One region of the Paenibacillus sp. NPDC058174 genome, then DNA from elsewhere that is predicted to be linked to it. Evidence: riboswitches for the same ligand, from Rfam matches in the RefSeq annotation. Region 1 holds a riboswitch; each other region holds the start of a gene.
What was found. A riboswitch is a leader RNA that binds a small molecule or an ion and turns the genes downstream of it on or off. The one in region 1 is predicted to bind cyclic di-AMP.

Region 1 (4,526 bases):
TATTCATACAGCACCTGGCTAATTCCATGAAAGCCCGGATTCGTAATGCCTGCCTGGCCGGCGCCAGTCATTAGAGCAAGCGCCGTCGGAGCCAATATGACGAAAGGATGGGCCAGTATGGCGACGGCAATCAGCTTCACTTCTCTGGGCTCGATTTTCCTCCCCAAAAACTCCGGTGTCCGTCCCACCATCAAGCCGCATAGGAAAACCGCAAGAATGGCGTACATCAGCATATTGATTAACCCCACGCCCTTGCCGCCAAAAATGACATTGAGCATCATTTCCGCCATCGGAACGAGGCCTCCAATTGGCGTCAGCGTATCATGCATGTTGTTGACCGATCCGGTCGTTGCGGCTGTTGTTACAGCTGTAAACAAGGCCGACCCTGCAATGCCAAACCGGACCTCCTTGCCTTCCATACTGCCCTGAGACGCATCGATGCCAAGACTGTTAAAGATGGGATTGCCGGCTTTCTCTGCGGTGTAGACTGTCGTTAAACAAATGAGAAACAGCACCATCATCGCCGAGAAAATGACCCAGCCTTGCTTTTTGCTCCTGGCAAATCGGCCAAACGTATAAGGCAGCGCGGCCGGCAATGCCCACATGGACAAAATCTCGATCACGTTAGTCAGCGGATTCGGATTCTCGAACGGATGCGCCGAGTTGACGCCGAAAAACCCGCCGCCATTTGTACCCAAATGCTTGATTGATTCCAGCGAGGCGACCGGCCCGATCGCGATCTGCTGAGACGCTCCCTCCAGCGTCTTAACGGTCAGCGTCGGCTCAAGCGTCTGCGGAACTTGCAGCGCAACCAGCACCAGCGTAATAACGAAGGATGCCGGCAGCAAAATACGCGTATGCGCTTTGACGAAATCCTCGAAAAAATGTCCGATCGTTCTGCCTCTGCTCGTTAATCCGCGAATGAACGCAATCGCGACTGAAAAGCCGGTTGCCGCCGATGTAAACATCATCATCATGATGACAGCCATTTGCGAAAAGTAAGAAAGCGCGCTTTCGCCGCTGTAATGCTGCAGATTCGTATTGGTTATAAAACTGATTACCGTATTAAATGTTAACGTGGGCTCCATTCCGTCCATCCCGTTAGGATTAAACGGAAGCAGCCGCTGAAGCCGCAGCAGCAAGTAGCCTGCCGCCGTCAGAGCCGCGTTGGTCACGATAAAACTGAACGCATACTTTTTCCAGCTCATGCCGTCCCGGTTTTTCAGCCCGATCAGCTTATAAAGCAGCCGTTCAAACGGCCCAAACAGCTTATCCGTCCAATTGGCTTCATTCGAAAATACGTGATATACATAAGTGCCTAGCGGTTTGACTAATGCGATAAGAATCACGACCACGACCGCTATTTGAACAATTTCCATCGATATGGCCTCCTAGGCTAAAACTTCTCGGGATTCAACAAAGCATAAACAAGGTACAGGAACATCAGCAGAGTAACAATGGCAATAAGAATCACCTTCCCTCTCCTCCTTTGCCGTCGACCGTTCCAGCGCACCAAGCCAGAAAACCTGCCAGCATAGCGAACACGCCCAGCAGCAGTACAACCATATAGAAATCCATCATGAATATAGCCTCCTGTCCTATAAGTCTGGCGCTTGTTCCGCAAAAGAAAGCAAAAAACCGACCTCTTCCCCTTGCGTGTAAACAATCCCATCCGCTCCAAGCGCTTTATAGATCGCCTTCGGATGCCAGTGAGTCGTAATTACGCAAATATGGGCACTGGCCCAATGGGACCTGCAATATCTTAAATAGCGGCAGCTTAGCGGAAGACTGCTTTCGAAAATATATACTTTTGCAATCGGCAGCTCCGGGATACTCCACGCTCTGGCGGTTGTTCGAACCCTCAGAACCTTGACTAGAGATGTATCTACGACCTCCGTTATACGTTTTGCCTCCAGCTTGCTGTTGGTCAACACGATGAAAGGAAGCTGACGGTAGAGCAGCTGACGAATAAAATTAACGCTAATTTCGTTAAAACCGGCTACCGCGATCGTTTCCATTTTCTAAAAATGCCTCCTGTTTATGAAATCGCAAGGAAAAAAGGCAACAAAAAAGAAGCCGGCAGGGAGCAGAGGTGCTCACCCGCGGCTTCTTAAGAACATCGCTTGGACAGCGCAAACGGCATACATCCTTCCGCCTTCATTAGGCGCTAAAGGGTATGCTGGATTTACGCGGCCAACAAGCCATGACAAAGTCATCGCGTTGATTGTCGCCTCTCTCAACTATAAGCTTACGAGGTTAGCTGTCGGATTCGGGCAGTGAGAGTTGCCCTACATCAGCCGAAGTCCATGGCTTTCGGTCGATGATTCACCCCTGCAACGCCGTCCTCCGACTCTCACATCGGATCGCAGCGCCGCGATAAACGGGAAATTCCAGAATACTGGAGTTATCCCGCTGTGGTTCCCCCGCTTCCCGTTGCAATGAACGGGAACTCAGCAAGTGCAGCATTGGAAACAAATTACGTAACCATGAATCGAATCATACTCCCAGCCAATATTTGTGTAAAGCGATAGCGGGTGCAAATAGGTTGAAAATTCGAGGGAAAAGGATAGGTTATAACGCTTACATAATGTTACTTCTTGAAAATAATCGATTTATCTCGTTCTTTCTCTCCTTTTCAAAAACTAGACGCTAGGGATAACATAGTGGCTCCCGTCACTGATCAACCTGCTTTTAATTGCATGCGATTACGGAAGCCATAATGAGAATTTCAAAGAAAGAAGCGTATTTTACGAGGATAATGGCAGGTATATTGGCAATTTGCCGAAAAGAAGGGCAATATCGCCCGTCTGTTATTTTACAACGTGACGATTCCGGTTTAATATGAACGCCATGCCAGAACATGGCTCATACATCTATCGCTGAATTCTGATCGGACAGAAACGGGGGAACCAACGCTTGCGTTCATCGTCATAAGATGCGATGATCGTAGGGCACGGGGTGAATCGGACGAAAGCGCAATGCGCACGTCTGTAGGGAAGCTCTCTATCCCGAATCCGTCAGCTAACTCCGTAAGCGAAATCAAGGAGAGAATTGCAAAATGATAACTGTAGTATACAAAGGAACGGAACCGCTGCCCGACATTCAGCAGCTGCCGTCAACATTAAAAGTGCTTCACATCGAGTTGTTTATCATCCCGGCTGAATCCGGTTATCGCGCCTATATGCGCTTATCAACTAATATCGGCATCGGGTGGGGCGAGCTATTCATTCAGCAGAAGGAGCAGCCTGCGGACTGGAACGCTTGGTGCTCTTCTGCACCTCACTATATGGGCTGGGTCAACCTGCATACCGCTGCAGGCTCTCCCCGTTCGGAGAACGTCAGAAATCCCGAGCTGCGCAGTCTCTTCGATGACGCTGTACGCCAAGTATGCCGCGGCCAGTCCCATCCTGAATCACATCAGCCTTCACAGGCCGGATATGCCGAGCTATTCCGTCAATCGGTCTTTTATTTGTCCTTATACTAGCTGTCCCCCTAGTCTGGATCATAGATGAAGCCGCCTCACGAAAATGCGAGGCGGCTTCATCTGTAAATGATGCGATTCTATTTAGCTGATGCCTTTGCTTCAATAAAGTAATAAAATCCGGTCGTCTTAATCCCCCGAGCCTCCGCATGCTTATCGAACTGCGTCTGAATAGCTTTGAAGCATGTTTCCCTTACATATTGCGAGAAACTGTCGCTTTGACCAAAACATAACAACGCCAAAATATCCTCAGCCGCAGGCAGCCATACCAGCTCCTTCAACACCGTCATTCGGATGTCAGTAAGTCCGCTAACCGCCAGCCGCTCTTGAATGCGATCCAGCGTAGGCGTACCTGGTGCAGGTCCGGCGAATAAGCCGGGAAACACCTCCCCCAATTCACCGCCTTCTCCATTACCGTCGCCCGGATGGAGCATAATTAGCGAGCCTCCAGGCCGGACAACCCGATTCCCTTCCTCATACCAGCTTGTTGGTCCCTTCTTTGTGTAAGCAACGTCGAAATAATGATCAGGAAACGGAAGCCCCTGCTTGGTTGAGCCTACTACATACCGGACATTAGCGCTTCGATACCGTTCGTTGGCTGTCCGAATAAAGCCTTCTGTCATATCGTAACCGGTGACCTCCACCGCTTGCTCCGACCAGCGGTTCGTGTACTCACCATGCCCGCAGCCGACATCAAGTACTCTGCCATGTACGGCAGAAGCGAGTTTTTCAGTCAAGACCGTCTCCGCCGCCTGCCCCTCCACATTCGCCGTCCATGGGTATTCATACTTTCCAGTCCTTACTGCCAACTGTTTACACCAGGGCATGCTTTGCCCGCTTACAAAATCAGGATGAACCGATAAATCGGGAAACATAGACTTCCTCCTCTATTGGATATCAATCTCGTAAAGATGCAGAGCTACTATTATACAGGTAAAATTTTCCCATTTGTATGGATTTTGAAATAAAATAAAAGAAAACGAACGATTTTCAGAAAAATGGCCAAATAGAGTAAATAGCGATAAAGGAGGGAGTTATTTGTGGC
Region 2 (4,526 bases), on a different contig from region 1:
GCGCGGCCGAACCTCCGAAGGATGGAACATCCATCAATACCACGGCAACTCGGAATTTTACAGCGATTTCGGCATCTATTCCGTCAACATTCAAGTACCGGAGTCTTATACGGTGGCCGGAACCGGATTCCAGACCAAAGCGCCGGTCAGCAACGGAAAAGGCGAGCATGTGTACCAGTTTTACGCCGATGATGTCCATGACTTCGCCTGGGCTGCTTCTCCCGACTTTGTCTATGTAGAGGACACGCTCTCCGGTACCGGAATCCCCGGCGTGCGCATTAAGCTGTACCTCGATCCGGCGCATGAAGCGTTCAAAGACCGGTATATGCATGCGGCCAAGTCAGCGCTGACCAAGTATGCGCAATGGTACGGAGATTATCCGTACTCGACCTTATCGCTCATCGTACCTCCGAAGGGCGCCAACGGAGCTGGAGGCATGGAGTATCCGACACTCGTTACCGCATTCGCCGCAGAGAACGACAATCCCGGCTACAGCCTGGAGAGGACCGTCGTTCACGAGATTGGCCATCAATATTGGTACGGCATGGTCGCCTCCAACGAGTTCGAGGAAGCATGGCTTGACGAAGGCTTTACCTCCTACGCCGAAGACAAGGTGATGGAGAGCGAGTATGGCGTCATACCGAATTTGCCGCTTGAAGCCAGCTACATGACGAATCCGGCACCGCTCAAGCAGCCTTCATGGGCGTACGACAGTCATAATCACTACGCAGAGAACGTCTATATGCGGGCCAAGCTAGTACTGGCCGGCATCGAGAACCAGATCGGCACCCGTATGATGCAGAAAGTCATGCGGACCTACTTCCAGAAGTATAAGTTCAAGCATCCTTCCAGCGGCGACTTCCAACGGGTCGTTGAGCAAGTGACGAAGCAGAAATGGCATGATTACTTCAATCAATTTGTGTACCACAATCAAATGGCCGACTTTTCCATCGAAGCTGTGCAGGTTCGTCCGGTCGAGCAGGACGGGAAGCCGATGTTCGAATCCTCGGTGCTGGTGAAGAAGAACGGCGGCAATATCGGTTCAGTTCCGATTGTCATGCAGTTCAAGGACGGTACGAGCATGACCAAAGAATGGGATGCACAGGATTCGCATATCCAGTACAAAGTCGTCCATGACTCTCCGCTCGCTTGGGCAGCCGTCGATTCGGAGTACCGCAACGTGCTCGACAACAAGCATATCAACAACTTCATGCTTGCCGAGCTGCCGGAGACGAAGCGCACGCGCTGGAATCTCAGCATTGCCAAATTAATCGAAGGGCTGCTCGGAACGCTGAGCTGGTAGGAGGGATATTCCTTGAAAATGCATATGAAACAAGGCTGGCGGCTGACAGTCAAACACATGAATATTATCATTCTATTGTTTCTGTACCAGCTGTTATGGGGCTTCTTCCTTTACCGGTTCGTCGATTCGGTCGTTACGCCGCTTCTGCGGCGTTTTCCCGGCGATGCACTGCCCCCTTCGGCAGTCCGGCTCTTTTTTAGCGAAGCACAGTTCCAATTGATGAAAACCGACCTTATTCATCCTTATTTATGGATGCTTGGCGGGTTATTCCTGGCCCGCATGCTGCTTACGCCGCTGTTCAATGCCGGGTTGTTCTACTCTCTGCACCACGCAACCGACGAGAGCGGCACGAAATTCATTGAAGGCATCCGCAGCACCTGGAAGCCGGTTATGCTGCTCTATTGGATCAAGACGCTTCTTGCCTTGGCACCGGCATGGTGGCTTCTGCCGGCCTGGCTCCAAGCGCTGCTGAAAAGCGGCACGATGGGCAGCCTGCTGCAAACTGTATTGCCAGGAGCCGCTGCATGGCTGCTGTGGAGCGCGCTGCTCCATCTGCTGTTTCTCTCGATGCAGCTCGGAGCCGCTTCCGGCAGCGGGGTGTTCAATTCCCTCTGGCACGCGTTGCGCCATATCGCTCCCTATACCGGGGTCTCGCTGCTCATGTGGGCGATTGGCATCGGCATCGCGCTTTGCGTCACTAGCGTTTCCTTAATCTGGGCCGGCTTGTTTGCGTTAATTCTTCATCAAGGCTATCATCTCATTCGGACGATGATGAAAGTATGGACCATTTGCGCACAATACGATTGTTTGCAGTCGAGGACGCAAGGATAACATCGAATAGACAGCAAATATGCAAGCGTCGGGGTAGTCCCCGGCGCTTTTTTGGGCTTTTGGCAGCTTGTCAACGCCTGTCTGACTGCTCTATTATAAAAATTAGAAGTATTAGAATTGAAGCTTCACTTTTATCTCTGTCGAATGCCGTCTATGCTTGTCCTTCCCTTGCCATTACTGGCTTTGGCAACTCCGATTTCCCGCCGCGTTCTGTGCTTGTACCCACTTACATGAGAGCACTCTCTTCGATTGCTCCACATATTCTCTCTTCTTCACACATAGTAAATGTAAATAGTTATTGATTTTTTAATCGTCGTACCCCATAAAAGCACATAATCAGTCAATGAAATTAATGAAAACGCGTGTTTTTGGCAAAAGGTTACATGAGAATTATTAGAATTTGCCAGTTGGAGGAGGAGATTTGCGAAAAAAAACGAATATTTCCCAAGTACATAAAAAGCTTGCCTAATTCCTTGTACTGGAAACGGGGGAACCACTCTGGGTGAATTGATTTCGACGTCTGCACCGGCCGCGCCGGGTAAGCACGGACGCCTGAGAAATCATAGGGATCCTTCAACCGAACCCCACAGCTAACCTCGTCGGCATCGGAAGGGGCTTTACCGTTTTGAAAAAGGTTACTGCAATGCTAGCTGGACTCCTGTTACTGCTCGCTTTTCAAGCAGGCAGCGTATTCGCGGATTCCAAAATGGACGGCATTATCGATGATGTTATCGGTACGCCATATCTGATGGGCGGCACGTCCACGAAAGGCTTTGATTGCTCAGGATTCACATCCTATGTATTTGAGAAAATGGGAATTGAGCTTGCTCGCACTTCCGGTTCTCAAGCACAAATGGGTAAAAAGGTTGCGAAGAGCGACCTGAATGCTGGCGATCTCGTATTCTTCAATACGAATGGCAAAAGCATTTCTCATGTCGGCATCTATGTCGGCGATGGAAAGTTTGCCCACTCTTCGTCCAGCAGAGGCGTTACAATTAGTAAACTTAGTGACTCCTATTATGAGTCTCGTTATGTAACCGCTCGTCGTGTTATGGATGCGACTACTTCTGAGAAATATGCTGACGAACAATAGAGCCCGCTTACGCGGCTTCATCCTGTGAAGCGCGTCGGAAGGTCTCACTAACAAAGCCGCAAGCCGTGTGTCCTCTGGACAGTACGACTTGCGGCTTTGTTGTTCTATTGTTAGCTTGTTGAAGTCACGGTCGAGATCGCTGTACTACACGTCTCCCCAGAAAATCTCGGTTTGGTAGTCGAAGCTCACCCGGCCGTTCACATTCGTACGTTCGAAGAGCTGTCCCAGCTCCTCCTTCAGACGGTCATGGTTAGGCTCTCCCTTTGCCGGAACGTAGGAGGAAGAAAGTGCTCTGCCGAGCAGCTCCTCGCGGTCCAGCAACTGGCCGTTCGTAAATGCCGCTTCACGCATACCGTTCTCACGGAAGAACGCTCGCAGCTGATCCGCTGAAATGTTCTTGTGGGTCATTTGCTTATAGTCGGTGCTGTAGAGCCGCAGCAGCTCCTCATAGCCTTCCAGGAATGGCGTGCCGCTCGTAAGCCGGGAATTCCATATCAGTACTGCTTTGCCGCCAGGCTTCAATATGCGGCGAAACTCGGCTTGGGCTGCCGGCCGGTCAAACCAATGGAAGGATTGCGCGCATACGATAAAATCAACCGAATGCTCCGGCAAGCCCGTCGTCTCCGCAGCGGCAGGAACGGAGCGGTAGTTCGGCAGCTCACCTAGCTCCTTGTCGGCTGCTTCCCGCATCGCTTGGTTAGGCTCTACCGCAATCACCTCGCTGCCGCGCTCCAGCAGCAGCTTGGAGAAGATCCCCGTGCCGGCTCCAAGATCAGCGATTCTCGAGTTGGCCTTGAGACCCACATCAGAGTACAGATAGTCGAGCGCTTCAACCGGATAACCCGGACGATACTTCACGTAATTTTCTACCCGATTCGAAAATCTCTCTTTGCTATTGCTGCTTCCCATTCGCTTCACGCTCCCATTCGATAAATTCCAACCTATTGCCGAAGGGATCATGGGCGTAAAAACGTTCCGCCCCTTCACCCTGCCTGCTGTCGTCCGCAATGGTCTCAACACCGTGTGCCCGCAGCCAGCTCTGCAGGGCTGCAATACCTTTTACACCGAACGCTGGATGCGCCTTCCTCGCAGGTATGAATTCCGGCTGCACGCCGATATGCACCTGATGCGGACCGCATTGAAACCATACACCGCCGCGTTTCTGCAGCTCAGCTGGTTTCTCAAGCTCTTGCCAGCCTAACAGCCCAGCGTAGAACGCCCGCGCCTCCTGCTCACACCCCTCCGGGGCTGCAAGCTGCACATGATCAATTCCCGTGAATGCGAAAACCATGATCATCG
Region 3 (4,526 bases), on a different contig from region 1:
TCACTAAAGAGAAAATACTAAACAATAAAATAATAGCGGCCAGTATCAATATAACTGCTGCTGTGTGTCTGGATTTCAACACCTTAGATGCAACTCCCTCTTAATATTTGACGCCGCGAAGCCGATACATCATAAAACAGATGAAATAGATGAAGCTGGTCATGCCAAACAGCATAAACACGCCCGGCGTAACTACCATATACATGCTATACGGAAAACTCCAAATATATGCTGCCAGCAAAATCATGCTTTTCTCCAGCATGAGACCCGTGCCAAAAATAACGGCAGGAAGCACAAGCATCATAAAGGTAATAAATGCACTCGTTTTTTCCAGCCCTGGACCATAAGGATTCACCCATACAAAAATAATCCATAATAAAATCGTCGATATGCTGGCCGTATATCCAATTAGATTCGTCAGTTTGACTACTATTTTTCGATCCATCTCTAATCTCTCCAGTTTCTCTTCCAATTTGCTACAATTCACCTTTCAGTTTACCACTTTATCAATAATTGGAAAACAAAAGAAGCAGCAAAAGTCCTAAAATGACTTTGCTGCTCCCCAAAAGGCTACTATTTTATTGTCCGGCTCTATTAATCAGCTGCCGCACAACTAGGACTGCGCTCCATTTCATTAACGGAAATGATCGCATCGTTCTTCTTGACCGGCTTCGTCCAGTATTGCTCGCTGCCGGGAAGGTCGTCGAACCATTCGGCATCGGGCGGACAATCGAGCGCCATGAACTGCCCGTAATTATCGTCTCTTGACTGATGATACTTAAGATAGGCTTTGCCGTTATCAATGGCCAGAATTTCAATTTTGCCGGAGGTGTGGCTCATGGACAAGCGCACTCTTTTGCCCAAACCGGAAGTTCTTGCCTTCGCTTCCTCTACAATTTGATACACCCGCTCTAGCGGAAGCACAAATTCGCGATTGCCGGCCACCGGCCTGTTGACGAAAAAGTAGTAAGGCGTAACGCCTGCCCACGACAGCTGGTCAAGCAGCTCGCCCAATACGGCCGGATCATCGTTAATGCCCTTAAGCACCGGAGTTTGGTTCACGACAATCGCCCCTGCGTCATGCAGCGCCTTGAACCCTCTTCTAGCTTCTGGCGTAATTTCACGGGGATGGTTAATATGCGCCATGACATAAATCCGCTTCTCCTCCGTCGAATGGGTGCGAATCAGCTCCAGCAGCTCCTCGTCCTGATAAATCCGCATCGGATTGAATACCGGAATTTTGGAGCCGAGCCGGATGATTTTGACATGATCGATGCTTCGGAGTCCTTCAATAATTGTACGCAGCTTGGAGGTTGCCAGAATGAGGCTGTCCCCGCCAGTGAGAAGCACATTGCTGATCTCAGGAGTTTGCGCAATATAAGCAAGCCCCGGAGCTACATCCGACATCGCTTCCTTGACGTCATTGCGGAACAACCGCTTGCGGAAGCAGTAGCGGCAATAGGAGCCGCAAACCTCAGAGACGATCAGAAGCGCCGTCGTCCTGTATTTGTGCTGGCATCCCGGAACGACATAATTTGTATCCTCGTCCGAAGCATCCCAGCGTCCATACTCAGACAGCTCCCCTTCATTGGGGATAACGAGCTTGCGGATCGGATCATGAGGATCATCCCAATTGATTAACTGGAGGTAATAATCGTTGACGCGAAAAACGAATTTGTCCGTAATCGGCTTTAAAACGGCTTTTTCGTGCTCGGACAAATTGTCCATTTTTGCAACATCCGTAATGTACCGTACCTTCTGCACTGTATCTCTCTCCTTCGTCCCATAGGGTGAGAATAAAGGGAGCCTTTTGTGTCAAGAAGCCAGTGTGCCGCCAGCAGGGTCCAAAAAAAGACAAAAAGAGACCCTTAAAAAATAGGGTCTCTGGTTGATCACATTCAATTTGAAGCAGACCCATCCACTGCTGACGAGGTTAGCTGACGGGCTCGGGTAAGATGGTACCCTACATTCGCAAATGATTCGCCCCAATTGACTGGTTCCCCCGCTTCTCGGCCGGGTGCGGCCGAAAACTAAGCGTAGCTTTATTGTAAGCGATTGCAGGCCAATAAGTCAAAGCCGCTAGATGGTGTGGTACTTATACCGGCTCAAGGGCCCCGTAAGGATTGAACTTATAGCCGAGACTGCCGACTGTCAAAATAAACTTGGGGGAGGAAGGGTTCTCTTCGATTTTTTTGCGCAGCTTCGATATGTGCACCTTGACCGTATCTTTAGAGAAATTGCTCTCGTCCCGCCACGCAAGCCTGTAGAGCTGCTCAGTATGGAGCACCTGATTGGGATGGCTGGCCAGCGTCGTAAGCAGCTTGATATCCTTCGGAAGAAGTGTAACCAGCTCTTCACGAACTGTGACGGTCATACGTCTGAGATCGATGCGAAGTCCCGGATATTCCAGCACGTCCCTATCCGGTTCTGGAATAGAGGCTGCCGGGGGCAGAAGATCGCTCCACCGCAAATTCCCCTTCACCCGCAGCAGCAGGTCGAGCGGATCAAACGGCTTCTGAATAAAATCATCTCCTCCTGAAAGGAGCGCATTCACTTTATACTCCTGCTCCCGGTTGCCGGTCACGAATAGAATCGGCCTCCGGTAATGCGTGCGGATATGACGGCAAAAGGTGACGCCATCCATGTCCGGCAATTGAATGTCGAGTATGGTTAAATCCGGTTCCTCCGCAGCAAACAAATGGAACGCCTCTGCAGCGGATAACGCATTTCGAACCGTGTAACCCTCATGCTGAAGAAAAGATGTCACGATACTCTGAACATCTGGATCATCCTCAATGACGAAGATGATTTTTGGCCTCATATGGTTAACCTCCTAAAGACGGTATCTCTACAATATCACAGTGATCCTATCAACATTTTATGACAGATTGCTGTCGATTAAAATAGAATATGCTAGGATAATAGTAGAAAACATCGAATGCTCAGGAGGCCTCACCATGAGAAAAACATTGGCAGAACACAACCGGGTGTTTGCAGCCACCATATTATTATTTCTCATTGCGCTGACGGCACTGTGGCTGGTATTTATTCCGCAATGGAAACCGTTCTCCGGCGACGCTTCCTTAATCCGGCTTACGGACGGCAATGGACACTATAAAGGCAACAATTCCATGCAAGTATTGCCCGACCGGGAAGGCATGCTGGAGTATGAACAGGTTGTTTCTCCCCGCATAGCCGAGCAGTTTCTTCCGGCAGACGGACGCGCCGCATTCGGCTTGTCCGCAAGCACCTATTGGCTTCGGATGACAGTAGTGAATGAAAGTGAGACCGGGGAATGGGTGATTCGTCTCCACAATGCGGTTGTGGACCAGTTCGACGTTTACTTAGACGGCAATCGTCTGGGTGCGGAGGGAGTCTCTCCCCTGGGGGAGCGATTGAACGATCATTACGGCGCCTATGAGCTTGCGCTGCCTGCGGGAAAACCGGTCACGCTGCATATGCGGGTGACGACAGAAGGCTCAATGATCGTCCCGGTCGAGCTGCTTGATCGTGCGAGCTATCACGAGACGCTGCGGACCGAGTACCTGCTGTTCGGAGTCTACTACGGTTTCGTACTGCTTATGGCGGCCTATATGTTATCGATGTATATCTTTTTCCATAATCGCTCTTATCTCTACTATTCATTCTATTTAATTTTCTTCGCAGCCTCCCAGCTCATCTGGAACGGCATACCGCAAGAGCTTCTGGGTGAAAACCATCCCGTTCTCCAACTCTTGCTGCATACATTTAATACGCTCGAAGGCGTATTTGTATTTGTGTTCATCCTATGTCTTTGGTTCGCCTTGTTCTTCCTGGTGGGCGTCCTGGAACTAAAGCGCTACGCGCCGCAGCTCCTCCCGTTTGCCGCTATCGTGAAGTGGGCTTCACCGATCGTCATTGCCGGTCTGCTTTTCCACTGGCCGTGGTTCGTTACCCTTGCAATCTATTATGAAGCAGCAGTCGCCGCCTTCCTTCTCTCCGCTATCTGCTGGTGCGTTCTGAATGGCAACCGGACCGCCAGATATTTGATGCTTGGCTTTATTGCCATCATCGGCTGCGCTCTCCCGTCCGTTCTGTACACGTTTGGCCTCATGGACAGCAATCCGCTCACTCATTACGGCTATCAGTTCGGCTCCTTCGCTGAATTTATTATTCTCGCTTTCGCGCTTTCCTTCCAAGCACGGCAATTACAAAGAGAAAAGGAAAAAGCGCAGTCGCGGATGATCGTGCATCAGCAGGAGCTAGTCCGCACGCTCGAGCGCTGGAATGAGGAGCTGGAATCCACGGTACAGGAACGTACGGAAAAGCTTGTCCAATCGCAAAAGGAACGGGCTGAAATGCTGCAGAGCATTTCCCACGACATTCGTGCGCCGCTTACCGTTGTTCAAGGCAGCCTTCGCGCCTTAATGATGGGGATTCGGGTCGGAAGTGATGATAAAGGGCAAACGTTAGAAAAGCTGTACGACAAAGTACTGTACATGAACCGGTTCATGGACGATCTGTTTCAGCTTAGCAGGTTTGATGAA
Region 4 (4,526 bases), on a different contig from region 1:
CAGTCTTCTGCCTCGCTTCTATGAGGTGGACGGCGGCAGCATTTCTGTCGACGGGCATGATATTCGCGAAGTGACGATGGAATCGCTGCGCAAGCAGATCGGCATCGTACAGCAGGATGTGTTCCTGTTCCATGGCACGATCCGTGAAAATATCGCCTACGGCAAGCTGGACGCTTCCGAGGCGGAGATCAGGGAAGCGGCACGCCGGGCACGGCTGGAGGAATTCATTGCTGCGCAGCCGAACGGGCTGGATACGGTCGTCGGCGAGCGGGGCGTGAAGCTGTCCGGCGGCCAGAAGCAGCGGATGGCGATTGCCCGGATGTTCTTGAAGAATCCGCCGATTCTTATATTGGACGAAGCGACCTCGGCGCTGGACACCGAGACGGAAGCGGCGATTCAGCAGTCGCTGGCGGAGCTCTCCGTTGGCAGAACGACGCTCGTTATCGCCCACCGCTTGGCAACGATCAAGAATGCCGACCGCATTGTCGTCGTAACGGAAGAAGGTATTTCCGAGCAAGGGCGGCATGACGAGTTGGTGGCTACCGGCGGCGTATACAGCCGTCTTCATCAGGCACAGTTTGGTACAGCGTAACGGATACAAATGCCAAAAAGCCTGTTCCTATCGCTTCCGTCTCAGGGGCGGCTAGGAGCAGGTTTTTTATTAAGCCTTCTCGTGAGATGCAATGCCGCTCGTTTGACGATTTCTCGGCATTCGGTATAAAATTTGAAGCAGTAACGAAGCTTTAGAAAGAGATTGGGAGGAGAGATCATATGAGCAATACGGTTAAACAGCTGTCCCCTTTGGTTGAAGCTTTAGGATTAAAGCCGCATGTAGAGGGCGGCTGGTACAAGGAGCTATGGAAAGCATCTTTTGAAATTCCGCATCAGGTGCTCGGCGAGCCCTATTCGGGACCTCGTTTTGCAGCTTCTTCGATTTACTTCCTGCTGCATCCTGATGAATTCTCCGATTGGCATAAAGTGCATTCGGACGAGCTGTGGCTGTGGCATTCCGGCGGCCCAATGAAGCTTACGCTTGGGGGCACAGAGGATGCGCCGCATACCCGCCAGGAAATTATGCTGGGCGGCGATGTTCTGAATGGCCAGCAGCCGCAAGCGCTGGTACCGGCAGGAGAATGGCAAATGTCGCATCCGCTGGGGGACGAGCCTGTATTCGTATCCTGCGTTGTAGCTCCGGGCTTCCATTATGATGATTTCAAGCTGATCGAGCGCTAAAATTATAGGCTTTGGCTGGAATTTGCCGGATCGTTTGACAAATGGTTTGGGCATCTTTTAAAATTAGATTACGCTTAATTTCCGGCATTGCCGGAAAGCGGGGGAACCAAATGCAAGTGGGGCGAATAGGTATTGATGCCATGCATCAGCCTTAGGGTACCATCTACCCGAGTCCGTCAGCTAACCTCGTCAGCAGTGGATGGGTCATCTCATGTATGAATACGAATGTTTATGACCCTTGCAAACCTTAGGATTGTAAGGGTCTTTTTGTGTTTTTATCGACCCCCGCTGGTGAAGCGTGCACCACAAATTCTTTTTTAAGGAGGAGTTTGTATGCCGCAGCCCCAATATTCGGTTACTTTGAACAATGGCAATCCGGTCTTGCTGGAGGGAGATTCGCAGCTCGCAGAGCTGGTTGAAGCCATCGGCAGGGGGGAGTTTCCGGACAGCACCCGCATTCAAGTGACCACGCAATTCCATCGTCCTAGCGATCTGACACCTGAGGCACGCGTCAGCCTGGAAGTACTTCATCAGGCCGGCGTCATTCTAGTCAATCACACCCCCATTCTGAAAGGCATCAATGACGACCCGTTTCAATTGGCGCATATGCTGAATCAACTGGCCTGGATCGGCGTAACGCCGGCTCTGGTGTTTATTCAGCGTCCCGAAAGCGGCGACAGAGAGGCTTCCGTTCGTTTGAAACGCGCCTTTCAAGTCGTGGAGGGAGCGAAGGCGCTCATCTCCGCCGGCGGAAGCCCGCTAAAGCTCGTTATGTATCACAGCTCCGGCAAGATCGAGATTGTGTCGATCGACAATGGCAAGGCTTATTTAAAGTATCATCATTCGAAGTACGGCCGCGAGGGACATTTCATGATGCTGGATTGTCCGGATGACGCCATATGGTTCGATGAATTGCCGGGCAGCGAGCCCTATGGCAGGGTAGGGGATGGAGCCGCTTTCATGTAAAACGTTGATTTACAGCGGGATTTGGCTGCGTTATGATGGTCTTTAGCTGGGAAGCGGGGTACGCTTTCCAAATTCATAACGAAAGTCGAAGGGATTTTACAGCATGCGCGAGTCCTTATGGACGAAAAACTTCATTTTATTGTGTTGCTCGAATTTATTTCTTTTTATGGCGATCGAAATGCTGCTGCCTACATTGCCGATTTTTGCGGCAGACCAAGGCAGCACAGAGTCGCAAATCGGCTTGATACTAGGCTTCTTTACGTTTGCCGCCGTTCTATCCCGTCCATTGACAGGGGCGGGGATGAAGCGGCTGGGCAAAAAGGGGCTGCTGCTCGTTGGCGTCATTATTTGCTTGATCGGAATGGCGAGCTATTATGTCGCGGGTACGTTGTCCGTCCTGCTTCTGCTCCGTGTCGTGCACGGCATTGGCTTTGGACTGGCGACGACGATGTTCGGAACCGTCGTATCCGATGTGATCCCGGCTTCGCGCCGGGGTGAAGGAATGGGCTTTTTTGCGACAGGTAATGCAATTTCCTTCTCATTAGGTCCGTTTCTTGGCATCTGGCTGCTCGACCATTACAGCTACGGCGGATTGTTTGGCTTCGGAGTCGTTATTCTGCTGCTGTCGCTGTTCTTCACCTTATTCGTCCGGCTATCTCCTGAAGGACAGGCGCAGATCAAGGCTAACGCCAAGGAGCGGGAAGCTGAAGCGGCGATCAGAGAGACCGCTGCTGGCTCCGAAAAATCATGGGTTCATGATGTCGTGGAGAGGAAGGCGCTGTTCCCGTCCTTGCTCGGCATGATGGTAGGCTTCGCTTTTGGCGGCCTGCTGAGCTTTATTACGCTGTTCGGCATCGAAAAGGGACTGGCCAATATCGGCTATTTCTTCCTCGTCGTTGCAATCAGCGAGGTACTCATCCGGTTCGTCAGCGGCCCGTTGTTTGACCGGAAAGGCCGGTTCTGGGTGTTATTCCCTTCAGCCGTATTGTGCGTAATTGGCTGTGTACTGCTGTACAAGACGGAGACGACCGCGATGCTGCTGCTGGCTGCTGTGTTCTATGGCCTAGGCTTCGGAGCTTTGTTCCCGGCCTTGCAGGCATGGGTCATTAATAGAGTGGAACCGCAACGGCGTGGCGTCGCTACGGCAACCTACTATAATTTGTTTGATATCGGTATCGGATCTGGCGCCATCCTTTTAGGCTTTGCAGCGATGTGGACCAATTACGCAACGATGTTCCTTTTCTCGGGACTGTTTTTCGTTTTGTATCTGATTCTCTATCTGGTGTATGAGCGGAAGCATGGTGTCCGAGGAAGAGAGCAGGGCCAGCAATCGGCCTAAAATAAAAACGGCAGTGCAAGGATGATTTTATCCCTGCACTGCCGTTTTTGGCTTTCTGAAGGTTTGAAAATGAAGCCGGACGAGGCTCAAAATGCAAATGTGCATTTTGATAAGCCTCAAAAGCCTTAAAATCGCTATCAAAATGTAAAAGTGCATTTGAATTCGTACAATTTCGGCGGATTGAAGCATTTTAGAGCAAACAACCTGCACATTTGCATTTTGATCGCCAAAAACGGCGGAAAAACGCCAGACAGCCTGCACTTTTATATTTTGATTTCTATATCATCCTCCTGCGTAATCGGGACAAGCCGAGTGTTTGAGTTCACCGTGACATATTGCAGACGGCTTACAAGTCTATAAGCAAAAAAAGGCGTCCCACCGTCATTTCTGACTTCCGGGACGCCTTTTCGATTCATACCCAGCATCTAGGGATTAAGCAGCAAGCTTAATTTTTTGCCCCGGGTAGATGAGATTCGGGTTGGCAATACCGTTGAGGTCGAGAAGCTGCTGCCAAGTTGTACCGTGTGCTTTGGCGATCGACCAGAGCGTATCGCCCTTCTTAACGGTATATGAAGCGGGCTCTGGCTTAGCCGTGGGCTTTGTTTCCGGTTTAGGCTCAGGTTTCACCTCCGGCTTGGTATTCGTTGCCGGTTCCGGCTCGGCCGCAGCAGGCGGGATTTCCGATGCGGCAGCGGCAGCAGCGGTAATACGTCCCTCTGCCTTCGGCAGTACGCCGTCCAGCTTCTCGATGTAGGCAATGAGTGCCTCGTCAAGCGAGCCATACATTCCAGCTTGCGGATAGCTGCTGAACATCACATATTCGTCTCCGCCCGCAGCCATGAAGTCATTCGTCGCTATAACGTATTGCTTTTTCCCGTCAAGCGGCTTGCCGCCCACGGTTACGGAATGAACGCGTTCACCTGCGGGCTTGGCTGCATCAATCTTAAATGCTATGCCGGACACTTGCGGGAATGCGCCTTTCGGATTG

Region 2: it holds a riboswitch for cyclic di-AMP, as region 1 does, so the genes downstream of both, ACFVVF_RS26960 (C40 family peptidase) here and ACFVVF_RS10965 (hypothetical protein) in region 1, are expected to answer to the same signal.
Region 3: it holds a riboswitch for cyclic di-AMP, as region 1 does, so the genes downstream of both, ACFVVF_RS12605 (KamA family radical SAM protein) here and ACFVVF_RS10965 (hypothetical protein) in region 1, are expected to answer to the same signal.
Region 4: it holds a riboswitch for cyclic di-AMP, as region 1 does, so the genes downstream of both, ACFVVF_RS20485 (hypothetical protein) here and ACFVVF_RS10965 (hypothetical protein) in region 1, are expected to answer to the same signal.

The regions. Positions count from the first base shown of each region.
Region 1 is NZ_JBHVUY010000001.1:2,467,565-2,472,090, forward strand. It holds gene kdpA (potassium-transporting ATPase subunit KdpA) at 1-1,379, opposite strand, end outside; gene kdpF (K(+)-transporting ATPase subunit F) at 1,397-1,513, opposite strand; gene ACFVVF_RS10965 (hypothetical protein) at 1,599-2,018, opposite strand; cyclic di-AMP (ydaO/yuaA leader) riboswitch at 2,231-2,466, opposite strand; cyclic di-AMP (ydaO/yuaA leader) riboswitch at 2,868-3,051, shown strand; gene ACFVVF_RS10970 (hypothetical protein) at 3,059-3,484, shown strand; gene ACFVVF_RS10975 (class I SAM-dependent methyltransferase) at 3,562-4,356, opposite strand; gene ACFVVF_RS10980 (RNA polymerase sigma factor) at 4,522-4,526, shown strand, end outside.
Region 2 is NZ_JBHVUY010000010.1:69,475-74,000, reverse strand. It holds gene ACFVVF_RS26970 (M1 family metallopeptidase) at 1-1,303, shown strand, start outside; gene ACFVVF_RS26965 (hypothetical protein) at 1,322-2,134, shown strand; cyclic di-AMP (ydaO/yuaA leader) riboswitch at 2,587-2,754, shown strand; gene ACFVVF_RS26960 (C40 family peptidase) at 2,760-3,227, shown strand; gene ACFVVF_RS26955 (class I SAM-dependent methyltransferase) at 3,372-4,136, opposite strand; gene ACFVVF_RS26950 (VOC family protein) at 4,120-4,518, opposite strand.
Region 3 is NZ_JBHVUY010000002.1:222,076-226,601, reverse strand. It holds gene ACFVVF_RS12615 (hypothetical protein) at 1-82, opposite strand, end outside; gene ACFVVF_RS12610 (hypothetical protein) at 101-445, opposite strand; gene ACFVVF_RS12605 (KamA family radical SAM protein) at 595-1,764, opposite strand; cyclic di-AMP (ydaO/yuaA leader) riboswitch at 1,908-2,047, opposite strand; gene ACFVVF_RS12600 (response regulator transcription factor) at 2,096-2,821, opposite strand; gene ACFVVF_RS12595 (sensor histidine kinase) at 2,958-4,526, shown strand, end outside.
Region 4 is NZ_JBHVUY010000004.1:278,322-282,847, forward strand. It holds gene ACFVVF_RS20475 (ABC transporter ATP-binding protein) at 1-592, shown strand, start outside; gene ACFVVF_RS20480 (cupin domain-containing protein) at 772-1,233, shown strand; cyclic di-AMP (ydaO/yuaA leader) riboswitch at 1,295-1,443, shown strand; gene ACFVVF_RS20485 (hypothetical protein) at 1,567-2,199, shown strand; gene ACFVVF_RS20490 (MFS transporter) at 2,303-3,538, shown strand; gene ACFVVF_RS20495 (5'-nucleotidase C-terminal domain-containing protein) at 3,971-4,526, opposite strand, start outside.